Regions from separate parts of the Saccharopolyspora sp. NPDC002686 genome, predicted to be linked through region 1. Evidence: riboswitches for the same ligand, from Rfam matches in the RefSeq annotation. Region 1 holds a riboswitch; each other region holds the start of a gene.
What was found. A riboswitch is a leader RNA that binds a small molecule or an ion and turns the genes downstream of it on or off. The one in region 1 is predicted to bind cobalamin.
Positions count from the first base shown of each region.

Region 2: linked by a shared signal. The riboswitch ahead of metE (5-methyltetrahydropteroyltriglutamate--homocysteine S-methyltransferase) and the one ahead of ABTZ89_RS04860 (HoxN/HupN/NixA family nickel/cobalt transporter) in region 1 are both predicted to bind cobalamin.
Region 3: linked by a shared signal. The riboswitch ahead of ABTZ89_RS31445 (ribonucleoside-diphosphate reductase subunit alpha) and the one ahead of ABTZ89_RS04860 (HoxN/HupN/NixA family nickel/cobalt transporter) in region 1 are both predicted to bind cobalamin.

Region 1 covers NZ_JBEOVY010000021.1:4,897-10,282, reverse strand. The annotation lists gene ABTZ89_RS04870 (pyridoxamine 5'-phosphate oxidase family protein) at 1-379, shown strand, start outside; gene cobA (uroporphyrinogen-III C-methyltransferase) at 477-1,700, opposite strand; gene ABTZ89_RS04860 (HoxN/HupN/NixA family nickel/cobalt transporter) at 1,837-2,889, opposite strand; cobalamin riboswitch at 2,967-3,092, opposite strand; gene ABTZ89_RS04855 (DUF1876 domain-containing protein) at 3,424-3,693, shown strand; gene ABTZ89_RS04850 (LysR substrate-binding domain-containing protein) at 3,759-4,613, opposite strand; gene ABTZ89_RS04845 (DMT family transporter) at 4,705-5,386, shown strand, end outside.
Region 2 covers NZ_JBEOVY010000020.1:264-5,649, reverse strand. The annotation lists gene ABTZ89_RS04595 (alpha/beta hydrolase fold domain-containing protein) at 1-682, opposite strand, end outside; gene metE (5-methyltetrahydropteroyltriglutamate--homocysteine S-methyltransferase) at 810-3,089, opposite strand; cobalamin riboswitch at 3,210-3,431, opposite strand; gene ABTZ89_RS04585 (ABC transporter ATP-binding protein) at 3,604-4,533, shown strand; gene ABTZ89_RS04580 (ABC transporter permease) at 4,530-5,366, shown strand; partial or broken gene ABTZ89_RS04575 (helix-turn-helix transcriptional regulator) at 5,383-5,386, shown strand, end outside.
Region 3 covers NZ_JBEOVY010000336.1:2,359-7,744, reverse strand. The annotation lists gene ABTZ89_RS31450 (glycoside hydrolase family 3 protein) at 1-1,790, opposite strand, end outside; cobalamin riboswitch at 1,896-2,111, shown strand; partial or broken gene ABTZ89_RS31445 (ribonucleoside-diphosphate reductase subunit alpha) at 2,094-4,604, shown strand; gene ABTZ89_RS31440 (ribonucleotide-diphosphate reductase subunit beta) at 4,636-5,386, shown strand, end outside.

The sequences.
Region 1 (5,386 bases):
GTGGCTGGCCACGGGCGATGCCGACGGCCCGCACCTCGTCCCGCTCCTGTTCCACCACGACGGCGAGGTGCTCACCTTCGCGACCTCCGCGAACAGCCGCACGGTGACCAACGTGGCCGCCACCGCACGAGCACGGGCAGCCATCGGCCAGCACTACGACGTGGTCATGGTCGACGGCACGATGGAGATCATCGAGCCCGACGCGATCGATCCGGCCATCGCCGACCCGTTCGCCGCACTGCTGCGCGGCGGTCCTGACCCGCGGCGCACACCCGGATTCGTCTACCTCCAGCTCACCCCGACTCGGTTGCAAGCATGGCGCTCCTTCGCCGAGCTCAGCGGCAGGACCCTGATGCAGTCCGGCCAGTGGCTGGTCTGACCGCAAGGCGATCCACTCCCAGGCACCGGCACCGGAACGGCGGAGAAGCGAAGGCTCGCGCCGAGCCGTCGAACACGCGGCAGTCGACGAGCGAGAACTACCGGCGCGATTCGGGGGCCAGGTCGGCGACCGGGCCGATGACGATGGTCGCCGGCGGCTTGATCTCGGCTTCGCGGATCGCCTCGGCGGCCTCGCCCAGCGTCGTGCGAAGTGTCTTCTGGTTGCGCGTGGTGCCTTCCTGCACCACCGCGACCGGGGTCTTCGGGTCGCGGCCGTGCTCCACCAGAACCGCCGCGAACTCCGCGATCCGCTTGACGCCCATCATCAGCACGATGGTCCCGCGCAGCCGTCCCAGCGACGGCCAGTCCACAAGGGACTGCTCGTCGTGCGGTCCGACGTGTCCGGACACGACCACGACCTCGTGCGCGACACCGCGGTGCGTCACCGGCACGTCCGCCGCGGACGGAGCCGCGAAAGCACTGGTGATCCCGGGAACCGCCGTCACCGCGACACCGGCCTCGGCGCACGCCAGCAGCTCCTCGAAGCCGCGCCCGAACAGGTAGGGGTCGCCGCCCTTGAGCCGCACCACGAACTTCCCGGCCTTGGCGTGCTCGATCAGCAGCGAGTTGATGACGTCCTGGTTCGCCGCCCGCCCGTACGGGATCTTCGAAGCGTCGACCACTTCCACGTGCGGACCGAGCTCTTCGAGCAGCTCGCGCGGCGCCAGCCGGTCGGTGATCACCACGTCCGCGCGCCCCAGCAGCTGACGCCCGCGCACCGTGATCAGGTCCGGATCGCCCGGCCCGCCACCGACCAGGGCCACCCCCGGCGACGGCGGCTCGGAGCGCTCGTCGACCACGCCGGTCCGCAACGCCTCGACGAGCGCGTCGCGAACGGCGGCCGAACGCCAGTGCTCGCCGCCGGACAGCACGCCGAGCAGCAGCCCGCCGTGCTGCGCCACCGCCGGTGTCACTGCCGTGCCCTGCGAGGCGTCGTCGGCGCGCACGCAGAAGATCCGGTTCTGCTCGGCCTCGGCCGCGACCGCCGCATTCACCTCGGTTCCGGTCGCGCACGCCACGACGTACCAAGCGCCGTCGAGATCACCAGTCGCGTAAGGGCGCTGGTGCCAGATCAGCTCGCCCGCCTCGGCCATCGCTTCAACGGCGGGAGTCGCCTCCGGCGCGATGACCTCGACCCGCGCACCGGCGTTGATCAGGCGCGGAACCCGGCGCTGCGCGACGGTGCCCGCGCCGACGACGACCACCCGCTTCCCGGTGAGGTCCAGGCCGGCGAAGTAGTGGTGCTCAAGGTGCTTGGTCATGTCCGTAGTCCAGTCGTGCTCGCCCGACGCCATCGCCGGGGATTCGTGCTCACAGGGGCGGTTGGCCACTTCGTCGTGGCTCACGATCACCGGTCCGGCCGCTCGGCGCCACCCCGAACCAACCCGTGGACGTCGGTCACGCGCGCTCCGCCCGATCGCGGCGGGAGGACAGGCTCCACCAGAGCGCGGCGCCGCCCCATACTGCCATGAAAACGGCCAGCGTCAGATAGCCGAGCAGTTCGAAGTGGTCGCTGATCGCCGCGATCGGCGTGGTGTTCGGCACGCCGAGCTCGTCGAGCACCCCGGCGAGCACGACCAGCGCGACGACCGCCGCCAGCACCACGGTCAGCGCGGTGGTGGTCACGTTCACCCACAGCCGCCGCAGCGGCTGGGCCAGCGACCAGGTGTAGGCGCGGGACATCAGCATGCCGTCCACGCTGTCCACAGTGCACATCCCCGCGGCGAACAGCAGCGGCAGGCTCAGCACCGCGATCGGCGAAAGCTGCCCCGGCGTGACCATGGCGAGCACGGTGATCTCGGTCGCGGTCTGCATGCCGAGGCCGAACAGCAGCCCGATCCCGAACAGGTGCCAGGAGCGGGCGATGGTGCGCGTCCGCCCGCGCAGCAACCGCGCGAGCAACCCGCGCCGACCGAGCACCATCTCGACCTCGGCCTCGTCGACGTCACCGCGCCGCGCCCGGCGCAGCAGGCGCACCGCGTCGCGCAGGACCAGCGCGTTGAGCACGGCCAGCGCGGTCAGCACCGCGATCACGATCAGGTCCACGACCGTCGAGACCTGCACCCCGGCCTGCTCCGCCCACTCCTGCGCGGCGGGCCCGGCGATGAACGCGACCGCGAACGCGAGGAAGAGCACGACGCTGGCGTGCCCGAGCGCGAACCACATGCCGGTCGAGACCGGACGCCGTCCGCGTTGCATCAGCAGCCGCGTGGCGTCGTCGATCACCGCGACGTGGTCGGCGTCGAAGCCGTGGCGCAGGCCGAGCAGGTACGCCGTGGTGCCCGCTGCGGCGAGCCCGCCCGCCATGCCGAAGTTGTCGTGGTGCAGCAGGTAGGCACCCCAGCCCACCAGGTGCAACACCCCTACCGCGGCCAGCACGACCGCTGCCTTGCGCCGCTCCGCCGCGCCCCAACCGGCGCGCTGCTGTTCCGTTCCGGATTCCCCGTGCATGGGTTCTCCGACCTCCTGGGTTTCCCGCCCGAGGGGCTCGGTGTCCGCGCGCCGCGGTGCGACGCGGGGCCGGCGCGCAGTCTCCTGACTCCCGGATCGACGCGGCACCCCGGCCTTCCAGCTGCGTGGCAGCCGTGGCCTCGAGCGGGGGCCGCTCCCCGGTCACAGTGGCGGGACCGTCCCGGATTCGCACCGGGTTCCTGCACTGTCGGCGGCGGAATCCTTCCGCGATCACCACCCCCGGGTCAAACCCCGGTGACCGCGATCACCGGAATGCCGCAGTTTCAAGTGAGGTTTTTCCAGACCTACCGTGCGTGGCGGTACCGCGGATGCGATCACCGGGTTTCCGCAGTTTCAATTGAAACTGTGGTCTCCCGTGCTCGGGGTTTGCAGTTTCAATTGAAACTGTGGTCCACGACTACTCCGAACGGATGAACATCGGCCTTTCGCCGGCCCGGGAGCGCGCGCATGCTGGGGGTTACGGCGACCTGAAACGGCCTGCACCAGCGGGCCGACGGGGACCAGGAGGCCACCATGAACGAGACGCACACGATCACGTTGAACCTGCAGGTCGTGGAGGCGGGGTCGAAGACCACCGCCGACGTCGGGTTCACCACTCCGGCCGGTCAGGCGCTGCACGGCCACGGAACCGCGCGACGCCACCCGGACGACCCGGAGGTACCGCAGATCGGCGACGAGATCGCGATCGCCCGCGCCCTGTTCGAACTGGCGCACAAACTGCTGGACAACGCGGCCAAGGACATCGGAGAACGCCTCCACCGCCGCGTGCACCTACCGGCCTGAATTCATCGGCGATTTCACGCGAGAACCCCGCGCGGAGCGCCGTTCTCGCGTGAGATCGCCGACCCTCACGAGTGCACGGCGAGGGCTTCGCCGACCGCTTTCGCAGCCAGGTCCACGACGTCCTCGCCCAACCCCTGGCGAACCCGGACGCGCAGCGGAGCAGGTCCGAGGCGCGGCAGGTCGTCGCGCACGACGAGCCCTTCCAGGCGCGGCTTCGCCGACGGCAGCAGCGCCACCCCCAGTCCGGAGCGCACGGCCGCGAGCACCCCGGCCAGATCGGCGGCCTCGCACACCAGATCCGGCTGCTGACCGGTGTCGGTCACCGCTCGGACCGCGAGCCGCCGCGTGATGCACGGCTCGTCGAAGACGACCATCGGCAGCGGTTCGCCGGCCGCGGGCGGTTCCCAGTCCGGGGCGGCGTACCACTCCAAGCGGAACTGCCCGGCTTCGCGGTCGTGGCCGCTGTTGGCGTAGTCGATCAGCAGCGCGATGTCGATGCTGCCGCGGTCGACCGCGTCCGCCAGCCGGGCCGTCCGGTCGAGCCGGAACCGCACCTCCCACTCCGGGAAGGCCGCGCGGAGCCGGGTGGCCAGCTCCGGGAGCAGCCGGTCGGCGGCGTGCTCGGTGGAGCCGAAGACGAGCGTGTGCGGCTCTTCAGCACCGAGGCGGCGCAGCGCCGAGTCGTGCACGTCGAGGATGCGCCGCGCTTCGGCCAGCAGCAGCTCCCCGGACGACGTGAACCTCGCCTGCCGCCCTTCCCTGCTGACCAGCTTCCGGTCGACCACCCGCTCCAGCTTGCGCACGTGCTGGCTGACCGCGGACTGCGTCAGCGACAACGCGGCGGCGGCCCGGTGGAATCCGCCGCAGTCGGCCACCGCGACCAGGCTCCGCAGCGCGACGACGTCCAGCACAGCGCTCATGCTTCCGAGCATAACTGATAAGCTTTCGCAATCGATCGCGATTGCTTATCGTCGTTGGACGCGGCCGGGGGACGGCGGCGAACCTGGGATCATGAAGACCGCACGCTCGATCCCGCTGTCGCTGGCAGCGCCGATCGTGTTCATCTGGGCCAGCGGATTCCCCACCGGGAAGCTGGGCGTCGCCGCCGCTCCCCCGTTCCTGCTGACCACCGTGCGCCTGGCGATGGCCGCCGCGCTGCTCGCGGTGATCGCGACCGCCTCCCGCGCCGACTGGCCGCGCGGCAGGCAGCTGGGGCACGCGGCCGCGTCCGGAATCCTCACCTACGGGGCGCAGTTCGGCGGCTGCTACGGCGGGATGAGCGTCGGCGTTCCGGCGTCGGTGACCGCGCTGGTGATCGCCATGAACCCGGTCCTCACCGCAGCGCTGGCGGCCGTGCTGCTGCGCGAGCGGCTGAGCCGGGTCCGCCTGGCGGGACTCGTCGTCGGCGTGCTCGCCGTGGTCGTCACCCTCGGCGGCCAGGTGCTCGCCGAGGGCACGTTGAACCCGGGCATCCTGCTCACCCTGGTCGGACTCCTGGGCTTCTCCGCCGGCGGCCTCTACCAGCAGCGGTTCTGCGGGCCGATCGATCCGCGAGCCGGCGGAGCGGTGCAGTCAGCCGCTGCGGCTATCGCGGTCGGCGTGCTCGCGCTCTTCGAGCACGGCCACGTCACGCACTGGGTGCAGGCCGCCGCGGTGCTGGCGTGGCTGGTACTGGCGGGATCCGTCATCGGCA
Region 2 (5,386 bases), on a different contig from region 1:
GGCGGTCCTCCGCTCCCATCCCCGGCGTGAAGCGTTCGTAGCTGCGCCGCAGCGAGTCGGTGTTGCTCAGCAGTTGCCTGGACCCGAATAGCCGCTGGCTCGGTGTCATCGACAGGTCGTACGGGCCGAAGGTCAACTGGGCCGCCCGGTACGCGCCGGTGATGCCGTGCCGGTCGCGGAGGCGCAGCAGCGTCAGGACGCTCAGGTGGGCGCCGGCCGATTCGCCGCCGATCAGCAGCCGTCGGGTGCCGAACTCGGCCGCGGCGTGGTCCACCAGCCACCGGGCAACCGCTTCGCAGTCGTCGGGCCCGGCCGGGAACGGGTGCTCCGGTGCCAGCCGGTATTCCACGCTCACCACCGCCAGCCGAGCCTGCTCCGCCAGCCGCCACAGCTTCTCGTCCTGCCCTCCCGCAGCGCCGATTGCCCAGCCACCGCCGTGGATGTGCAGGTAAACGCCGTCGACGTGGTCCGGCACGAAGGCCCGGACCGGCACCCCGCCCGCCACGACGCGGTCCTGCCCCTGCGGCAGCCTCACCGGTGGGGCATCGCCGCCCAGCCGGTTGCGCCGCAGCAGTTCCAGTGCGGTCGCATCCGGCACTTCGCCACGCGACGGACGGGCGGTCTCGAACTGCTCGTTGAACGCGGAGGTCTCGGCGAGGCAGTCCTCGTCAGTGATCGTCATGCGCCGACAGTCGCAGCTGTCCGCGACAACACCATGTCACCCTTTTCCGGTGAACTGGATCACAACAGGGGTGTCGCGGGCGGTGCCGTGAGTGGTGGGGGTTCGGCACCGCCCGCAACCCCCGTGGTCAGGGCAGGTCGCGGCGGACCGCTTCCGCTGCGCTGACCAGGTTCTCCAGGGCCGGCTCGACCTCCGCGTAGCCGCGGGTCTTCAGGCCGCAGTCCGGGTTCACCCACAGGCGGTCCGCCGGGACCGCGCGCAGGGCCGCCCGGAGCAGGTCGGTCACCTCCGCCGCGTCCGGCACCCGCGGCGAGTGGATGTCGTACACGCCCGGTCCGACGCCGCGACCGAAGCCGACCGCGTTGAGGTCGTCGAGCACCTCCATCCGCGAGCGGGCCGCTTCGATGCTGGTCACGTCGGCGTCCAGCGCCACGATCGCGTCGATCACGTCGCCGAACTCCGAGTAGCACAGGTGCGTGTGGATCTGGGTGGAGTCGCTGACGCCCGAGGTGGCCAGGCGGAACGCCGACACCGCCCACTCCAGGTACGCCGCGCGCTGGGCCGCGCGCAGCGGGAGGAGTTCGCGCAGCGCCGGCTCGTCCACCTGGATCACCCGGATCCCGGCCGCTTCCAGGTCCTGGACCTCGTCGCGGATGGCCATCGCGACCTGCGCGGCGGTGTCGGCCAGCGGCTGGTCGTCGCGGACGAACGACCAGGCCAGGATGGTGACCGGCCCGGTGAGCATGCCCTTGACCGGTTTCGCCGTGAGCTTCTGCGCGTAGGTCGCCCACTCGACGGTCATCGGCTCCGGCCGGTGCACGTCGCCGTAGAGGATCGGCGGCCGCACGCACCGGGATCCGTAGGACTGCACCCAACCGTTGGCGGTGCTGATGAACCCGTCCAGGTGCTCGGCGAAGTACTGCACCATGTCGTTGCGCTCGGGTTCGCCGTGCACCAGCACGTCGAGGCCGATCGATTCCTGCAGTTCGATCACGCGCTTGATCTCGTCGCGCATCCGCTGCTGGTAGCTGGCCCGGTCGATGCGCCCGCGCTGGAACGCCGCGCGCGCCTTGCGAACGTCGGTGGTCTGCGGGAACGAACCGATCGTCGTGGTCGGCAACGGCGGCAGCTGCAAGGACTTCTGCTGCGCCGCCCGCCGCTCCTGGTAGTCGCCGCGCTGCGAGTGCTCCGGCCGCAGCGACTCCAGCCGCGCGCGGACGCGGTTGTTTCGCACGCGCGTGGCACCCGCCCGGTCGGCGATGGCTTCGCGGGCCGCGGAGAGCTCGGCGACCACGGCGTCCCGACCGTCCCGCAGCGCACGCCCGAGGACGACGACCTCGTGCACCTTCTGCTCGGCGAAGGCCAGCCAGGACTTGACCTGCGGATCGATGTCCTCGACCTCGACGTCGTAGGGCACGTGCAGCAGCGAGCACGAGGTGCTCACGGCGACCTCACCGGCCAGGCCGAGCAGGGTGGCCGCCGTGGTGAGCGCGCGGTCGAGGTCGGTGCGCCAGATGTTGCGCCCGTCGACGAGCCCGGCCACCAGCGTCTTGTCCCGCAGCCCCGGCACCCCGGACAGCGAATCCACAGTGGACGGATCGGTCACCAGGTCCGCGCCGAGCGCTTCGACCGGAGTGCCCGCCAGCACTCGCAGGGCCTCGGTGAAGTCGCCGAAGTACCCCGCTACCAACAACTTCGGCCGCGCCGACAACCCGCCCAGCTGCCGGTAGGCGTCACCCAGCGCCTGAAGCTGGTCGGGCGTGCGATCAGCGGCGAACGCGGGCTCGTCGAGCTGCACCCACTCGACCCCGGCGCGGTGCAGCTCGCGCAGCAGTTCCGCGTAGGCCCCGAGGAGCTCGGGCAGCTTGTCCAGCGGCCGGAAGGACTCCCCCGCGGTTGACTTGGCCAGCAGCAGGAACGTCAGCGGCCCGACCAGCACCGGGCGCGTGGTCACCCCGGCCTCCAGCGCCTCGCGGTACTGCTCGACGGGCGTGCGGTCGGCCAGCGAGAACGTCGTGCCCGGACCGATTTCCGGGACCAGGTAGTGGTAGTTGGTGTCGAACCACTTGGTCATCTCCAGCGGCGGCACCGCGTCCGCACCGCGCGCCATCGCGAAGTAGGTGCCCAGCGATCCGAGCCCGAGTTCCGCGTAGCGCTTCGGCACCGCGCCGAAGGTGACGGCGGTGTCGAGGACCTGGTCGTAGTAGGAAAAAGTGTTGCCGGGCACCGAGTCCAGACCTGCGTCGCGCAGCCGGCGCCAGGTGTCGATGCGCAGGTTCCGGGCGGTTTCGCGCAGTTCCGCCTCGCTGGAACGGCCCGCCCAGCAGCTCTCCAGGGCCCGCTTCAGCTCTCGCCGCGGGCCGATCCGGGGGTACCCGAGTACGGTCGATCCGATCTTGCCGGTCAAGTCCTCACCTCGCGAGCTCGACATCAGGGGTGCCGAGGTCGTGCGGGCGTGGACCAGCGGGCAGGCAGCAGCCGCTCGTCGGCCAGGTCCTCCCGCGAGACCTCGGACCGCGCCCACCGGTCGGCGGGCGCACCGGTGGCAGGTCTTCGGACTCGCGGGCGTTCTCCGAACTCGGAGGCTCCTACTGGCCGTCGCTTCCCAGACGTCGAAGTCCAGTGCTCGATGACGGCGGTCGTTCCCGCTCACCGCTGCGGGGCAGTCCCGGATTCGCACCGGGTTCCCTCTTGCCTCGCCCCCTCCCGGGTCACCGGAAGCGGGCGAACCACCAGCACTGCCAAGGCTATCGACCAGACCCCCGTTGGCAAGGGCCGTTCAGCATCCGGCCACCGGCCACGGCCCCTGAAGTCGATCTACAGCGCGGTGAGATCCACGCCACACGCGATCAGCCGACCCAACAGGATGTAGTATATGTACTACATCTCGACGGATAGGAACGACAGAAAGTACTGGGGAGATGACGGCTGCTAGCGATCACATATCGCCACCCGTGCTCGACGTCCGCGACCTGCGGATGAGCTACGGGACGACGGACGTGCTCAAGGGCGTCGACTTCACCGCGCGTCGCGGTGAAGTCCTGGCGATCCTGGGGCCCAACGGAGCGGGCAAGAGCACCACCATCGAGATCCTGGAGGGCTTCCGGATGCGGTCGGGCGGCGACGTCCGAGTCCTCGACACCGACCCGGCGCACGGCGACGAGCGCTGGCGGGCGCGGCTCGGCGTCGTGCTCCAGTCCTGGCGCGACCACGGCAAGTGGAAGGTGCGCGAACTGCTGTCGCACCTGAGCAGCTACTACACGCCCTTCCGCGAACCGTGGAACGCCGACGAGCTCGTCGACGCGGTCGGCCTGACCGAGCACGCGGACAAGCGCATCCGGCAGCTCTCCGGCGGGCAGCGGCGCCGGCTGGACGTGGCGATCGGCATCGTCGGCCGCCCGGAACTGCTGTTCCTGGACGAGCCGACGGTCGGCTTCGACCCGCAAGCCCGGCGCGAATTCCACGACCTGGTGCACCAGCTCGCCGACGAGGACACCACCGTCCTGCTCACCACGCACGACCTGGACGAGGTGGAGAAGCTGGCCGACCGGATCCTGATCCTGGCCGGCGGCCGCATCGTCGCCGACGGCTCCGCCGACCAGCTCTCCCGGCAGGTCGCCTCCGATTCCGAGATCAAGTGGTCCGTCGACGGCCAGCGGTACGTGCACTCCGCCGCGGACGCGACCGGCTTCGTCCGCGAACTGCTCGCGCAGCACGGCGAAGCCGTCACCGACCTCGAAGTGCGCCGGGCGACCTTGGAGGACACCTACATGGCACTGGTGCACGCGCACGAGTCCGGGCGCAGCGAGACCGCTGCGCTGCAGTTCGCGAACGCGGGGGTGAAGCGGTGAACGCCAACGTGGTGCGCCTCGGCTTGCAGCGCGGGTGGATCGAGTTCCGCCAGACCTTGGCCAACCGGCAGGACCTGATGAGCTACCTGCTGCCGACCCTGGTCCTGCTCGTGGTGCTGTTCAACCAACGCGATTCGGAGCTCAACGTCGTCTCGGTCGGGGCGAGCAGCGTGCCCGGCGTGCTCGGCATGACCATCGCGTTCGGCGGGCTGGTCAGCATGGGGCAGCTGATGGTCACCGAACGCGAGGACGGCACGCTGCTGCGCGCCAAAGCCGTGCCGCACGGCATGATGGGCTACCTGATCGGCAAGATCGTGCTGGTCAGCGGCATGACCTTGGTCAGCATGGCGATCCTGCTGATCCCGTCCCTGGTGATGTTCGAGGGCTTCGAGCTCGGCTTCGGTTCGTGGGCGGGCGTGCTCGGGGTGACGGTGCTGGGTCTGGTCGCGACCATCCCGCTCGGGGCGACCTTCGGTTCGCTGCTGAACTCGCCGACCAGCATGGCGCTGATCCTGCTGCCGATGATCGGGCTGATCGTGATCTCCGGGATCTTCTTCCCGATCACCGTGTTCCCGGAGTGGGTGCAGTGGATCGCGCAGGTCTTCCCGATGTACTGGCTGGGCCTGGGCATGCGCTCGGCGCTGCTGCCGGACGCGGCGGTGACGGCCGAGATCGGCGAGTCCTGGCGGCACCTGGAGACTGTCGGGGTGCTCGGCCTGTGGGCCGTGGTCGGACTCGTGGTCGCCCCGGTGGTCCTGCGCCGGATGGCGCGGCGCGAGTCCGGTTCGAGCGTGGCGGCGCGGAGGGAGAAAGCCATGCAGCGCGTGCGCTGACGGCGGAGAGAACACGATGA
Region 3 (5,386 bases), on a different contig from region 1:
TTCACCGCCAGCACCTCGCGGACCAGTTCGTCCTGCACGCCCGGCAGATCCAGCGAGCTCCGGTCCCGCCCCTCGGTCTCGACCTCGTCGTTCGTGCCGACCACCACCACCGCGACATCAGCATCCCGGGCGACTGCGAGCGCCGCGGCGAGCTCGCTCGCGTCGTCCCACTCCCGCGCCCGGTGGCCGAGCCCGACCGACACCAGGCCCTCGGTGCTCTCCGGGGTGAACTCCACGGTCAACGCCATCCGCCCCGACGCGTCCAGGTCCGAATCCACCAGCACGACGTTGAACCGCTGCTCCGGCGGTTCCAGCATGTCCGCCAGCGGGTCGTCGACACCCGACGTGCGCGCCACGTCCGCCGCCAGCACCTCGCGGCCCGAGACCTCGGCCCGGAAGTGCCCGGTGCCGCTCACCCCGAACACGTGCTCGCCGAGTTCTGCGCTCACCTTCGCCCGCAACCGCAACGACTTCGCCCCGTGCGGCAGGCCGGACATCCACAGCAGCCGATCGGTGCCGCGGAGCTCGCTGCCGAGCACTTCCCCGTCCGCGCCGAGGAAATCGACGCGGATCCCGGCACCTCCCCCGTCCGGATCGGCCACCTCGTCCGGCGCGAGCACGTCCAGCAACCGCCGGTGCCGAACCCCGCGCTGGTAGACCACCTGCGCGTCCGGCAGCGCAGCCCGCAGCCCGGCCAGCGGCGTCACCACGTGCGGCGGGCTGACGTGCGACGAACCTCCGCCCTGCACGGCGGGAATCGTCGCGTTCTCCCCGATCACGGCCACTTTGGACACCTTCGGGTCGATCGGCAGCACCGGCGCCCCACCGACGGGTTCGTTGCGCAGCAGCACGAATCCGCGGGTCGCGAGATCGCGGACGATCGGCCGGGCTTCCTCCGGCGGCGCGCCGCCACCTGGCTCGGAATCCTCGAAAGCCCCGACGCGGGAAGCCAACCGGAGCAACCGCAGGACCTTGTCGTCGAGCACCTCGGCCGGAACTTCGCCCTGCTGCACTGCCTTCGCGAGCTTCCCGTCGGCCCACGGGCTCTTCGGCCCCGGCATCGCCAGGTCCAACCCGCCCAGCGCGGCACCGCGCAGCGAGCGGGTGGCGAACCAGTCCGACACCACCACGCCGTCCCACCCCCACTCGCCCTTGAGCACGTCGTTGACCAGCGGCGAGTTCTCCGTCATCGTCTGCCCGTTGACCGAGTTGTAGGCCGCCATCACCACCCACGGACCGGCCTTCGACACGATCCGCTCGAACGGTTTCAGGTAGACCTCGCGCAACGTCCGCTCGTCGACCACCGCGTCGTAGCTGAGCCGTTCGGTCTCGGTGTCGTTGGCGACGAAGTGCTTCGCCGTCGCCGCCACCCCGCGCGACTGGACGCCCGAGACGACCTCCGCGCCGAGCTCCCCGATCAGCAGCGGATCCTCGGAGAAGTTCTCGAAGTGCCTGCCGCCGAACGGACTCCGGTGCACGTTCACCGTCGGCGCGAGCACCACGTGCACACCGCGCCGCCGCGCCTCGTCGCCGAACAGCTCGCCCGCGGTCCGCGCCGCCGCCCGGTCCCAAGTGGCCCCCAGCGCGGACGCGACCGGCAGCAGCAGCGACGTGTCGCGCTCGTCCCACTCCGTTCCGCGCACCCCGTTCGGGCCGTCGGAGAGCACCATCAAGCGCAGTCCGACCTTCGGCATAGGATGCAGCGTCCAGAAGCCGGCACCGGTCAGCAGCCGGGCCTTCTCCGCCGCGGTCAGCTCCTCCAACAACGACCGCAGCTGCGCCTCGTCCACGGGCAACCCCTTTCGGCAGGCTCCGGTCGCCAGTCTCTGCCACCCGACCGGGGAGCACAACACGCCGATATCTGCCCGTTCACATCAGCCACAAACCCAACATGTAGTGTGTCGATCGCTGGTGGTTCGCCAGAGCGATCTGGTGAGGCAAGAGGGAACCCGGTGCGAATCCGGGACTGCCCCGCAGCGGTGAACGGGAACGACCGTCGTGACCCGACCGCCCATCCCGGGCGACGGGTAGAGCACTGGGCCAACGCCTGGGAAGCCACGACCAGTAGGCCGCCCGTGAGTCCGAAGACCTGCCACCGGTGCACGCGACAAGGCGTGCTGTCCGGGGCCTCGAGGGCGGGTTCGCGTGGACGATCGGCGGCGCCTGCCGCCCTGGTCTTCTCGCGCGCGCTCGAGGTCCGCAGAGCTCGCGAGGGGAGAGAGCCAGTGACGGCCACACTCAACGACTGGACCGAGGTGTCGACCGCGGTCCACCAGGCCTGCGCCGGATTGTCCGGCGTGTCCGCGGAAGCAGTGCTCGACGAAGTGCGGCGCACCGGCTACGCGGGGATCAGCGACGACGAGCTCTCGCTGGCCCAGATCATGGCTGCCCGCACCCTGATCGAGACCGAACCGAACTACTCGCAGGTCACCGCCCGCCTGCTGCTGAACCGGATGCGCCGCGAAGCGCTGGAGTTCCTCGGCGCGGAGCCGGACTCGGACTACGCCGAGCACTTCGCCGAGTACGTGCGCCGGGGGGTGGCGCTCGAACAGCTGGACCCGGAGCTGGCGGACTTCGACCTGGACCGGCTGGGCAGCGCGCTGGAGCCCGAGCGCGACCTGGAGTTCGGCTTCCTGGGTCTGCAGACCCTCTACGACCGGTACTTCCTGCACGAGGGCGGTGTGCGCTTCGAGCTGCCGCAGGCCTTCTTCATGCGGGTCGCGATGGGCCTGGCGCTGCGCGAGGACGACCGCGAAGCCCGCGCGATCGAGTTCTACCAGCTGCTGTCGTCGTTCGACTTCATGTGCTCGACGCCGACGCTGTTCAACGCAGGCACCACCCGTCCCCAGCTGTCCTCGTGCTTCCTCACCACGGTGGACGACGACCTGTCCGGCATCTTCCACTCGATCAGCAACAACGCGCTGCTGTCGAAGTACGCCGGCGGCCTCGGCAACGACTGGACGCCGGTGCGCGGCATCGGCGCGCACATCAAGGGCACCAACGGCAAGTCGCAGGGCGTGGTGCCGTTCCTGAAGATCGCCAACGACACCGCGGTGGCGGTCAACCAGGGCGGCAAGCGCAAGGGCGCGGTCTGCGCCTACCTGGAGACCTGGCACATCGACGTCGAGGAATTCCTCGACCTGCGCAAGAACACCGGTGACGACCGGCGCCGCACCCACGACATGAACACCGCGAACTGGGTGCCCGACGAGTTCCTGCGCCGCGTCGAGGCCGACGAGCAGTGGACGCTGTTCTCCCCCGACGAGACCCCGGACCTGCACGACCTCTACGGCACGGCGTTCGCCGAGCGCTACCGCGCCTACGAGCAGGCCGCCGACCGCGGCGAGATCGCGGTGTTCAAGCGGGTCCGCGCGGTCGAGCTGTGGCGGCGGATGCTGACCATGCTGTTCGAGACCGGCCACCCGTGGATCACCTTCAAGGACCCGTGCAACCTGCGTTCGCCGCAGCAGCACTCGGGCGTGGTGCACTCCTCGAACCTGTGCACCGAGATCACCCTGAACACCAGCGTCGACGAGGTCGCGGTGTGCAACCTCGGCTCGATCAACCTGGCCCACCACGTCACGGCCGGCGGGATCGACGCCGAGCGCCTGGAGCGCACCACCCGCACCGCGGTCCGGATGCTGGACAACGTCATCGACATCAACTTCTACACGATCCCGGAGGCCCGCCGGTCCAACATGCGGCACCGGCCGATCGGGCTGGGGCTGATGGGCTTCGCCGACGCGCTGTTCGTGCAGCGCATCGCGCCGTCGACGCCGGAAGCAGTGGAGTTCGCGGACCGCAGCATGGAGCTGATCAGCTACCACGCGATCAGCGCCTCCAGCAGGCTGGCCGCCGAGCGCGGCCGCTACGAGACCTTCGACGGCTCGCTGTGGAGCAAGGGCGTGCTGCCCATCGACTCGCTGGAACTGCTCGCCGAAGCCCGCGGCGGTGACGTCGACCTGGACCGCTCGTCCACGATGGACTGGGCGGAGCTGCGGGAACGCGTGGTCCGCGACGGGATGCGCAACTCCAACGTGATGGCCATCGCGCCGACCGCGACGATCGCCAACATCTGCGGCGTCAACCAGTCGATCGAGCCGGTCTACCGGAACCTGTACGTCAAGGCGAACATGTCCGGCGACTTCACCGTGGTCAACCCGCACCTGGTCGCCGACCTCAAGCGCGCCGGCCTGTGGGACGAGGCGATGGTCGCCGACCTGAAGTTCCACGACGGCAGCCTGCTGCCGATCGACCGGATCCCGCAGGAGCTCAAGGAGCTCTACGCCACCGCGTTCGAGATCGAGCCGCACTGGCTGGTCGACGCCGCCGCGCGCCGGCAGAAGTGGATCGACCAGGCCCAGTCGCTGAACCTCTACGTCGCCGCCCCCAGCGGCCGCAAGCTCGACGAGCTGTACCGGCTGGCCTGGCGCAAGGGCCTCAAGACCACGTACTACCTGCGCTCCACCAGCGCGACCCACGTGGAGAAGAGCACCCTGCGCGGCACCGACGGCAAGCTCAACGCCGTCCCGACCACGGTCCCCACCACCTCGACCGGAGCCGCCTGCTCCATCGAGGACCCGGACTGCGAAGCCTGCCAGTGACGCCCCACCCCGGGTCCCACCCGCAATTTCAATGGAAATCGCACCCCCGATTTCCATTGAAATTGCGGGGACCCGGGGCGCGCGGACCGCACTGCACGAACGAAAACCCCTGGAGCACCACAGCATGACCTCCCTGCAGTCCCCCTCCACCTCCGCCGGTCTCGGCGAGATCGACCGCTCCGGCGGGCGCGTCGACGTCAGCGAGAAGGCGATGATCAACGCCCGCGCCGACGTCAACCAGCTGCTGCCGCTGAAGTACGGCTGGGCGTGGGAGAAGTACCTCGCCGGCTGCAACAACCACTGGATGCCCACCGAGATCTCGATGCAGGCCGACATCGCGCTGTGGAAGTCCACCGACGGGCTCAGCGACGACGAACGGCTGATGCTCAAGCGCAACCTCGGGTTCTTCGCCACCGCGGAATCCCTGGTCGCCAACAACATCGTGCTCGCGGTCTACCGGCACATCACCAACCCCGAATGCCGCCAGTACCTGCTGCGCCAGGCCTTCGAGGAAGCCGTGCACACGCACACCTTCCAGTACATCTGCGAGAGCCTCGGCCTCGACGAGGGCGAGCTGTTCAACATGTACCGGGAGATCCCGTCGATCTCCGACAAGGACGCCTGGGCGCTGCAGTACACCCAGAGCCTGGAGGACCCGGACTTCGCGACCGGCACCACCGAGGCCGACCAGGCCTTCCTGCGCGACCTGGTCGCGTTCTACGTCATCTTCGAAGGCATGTGGTTCTACACCGGTTTCGCGCAGATCCTGGCGCTGGGCCGGC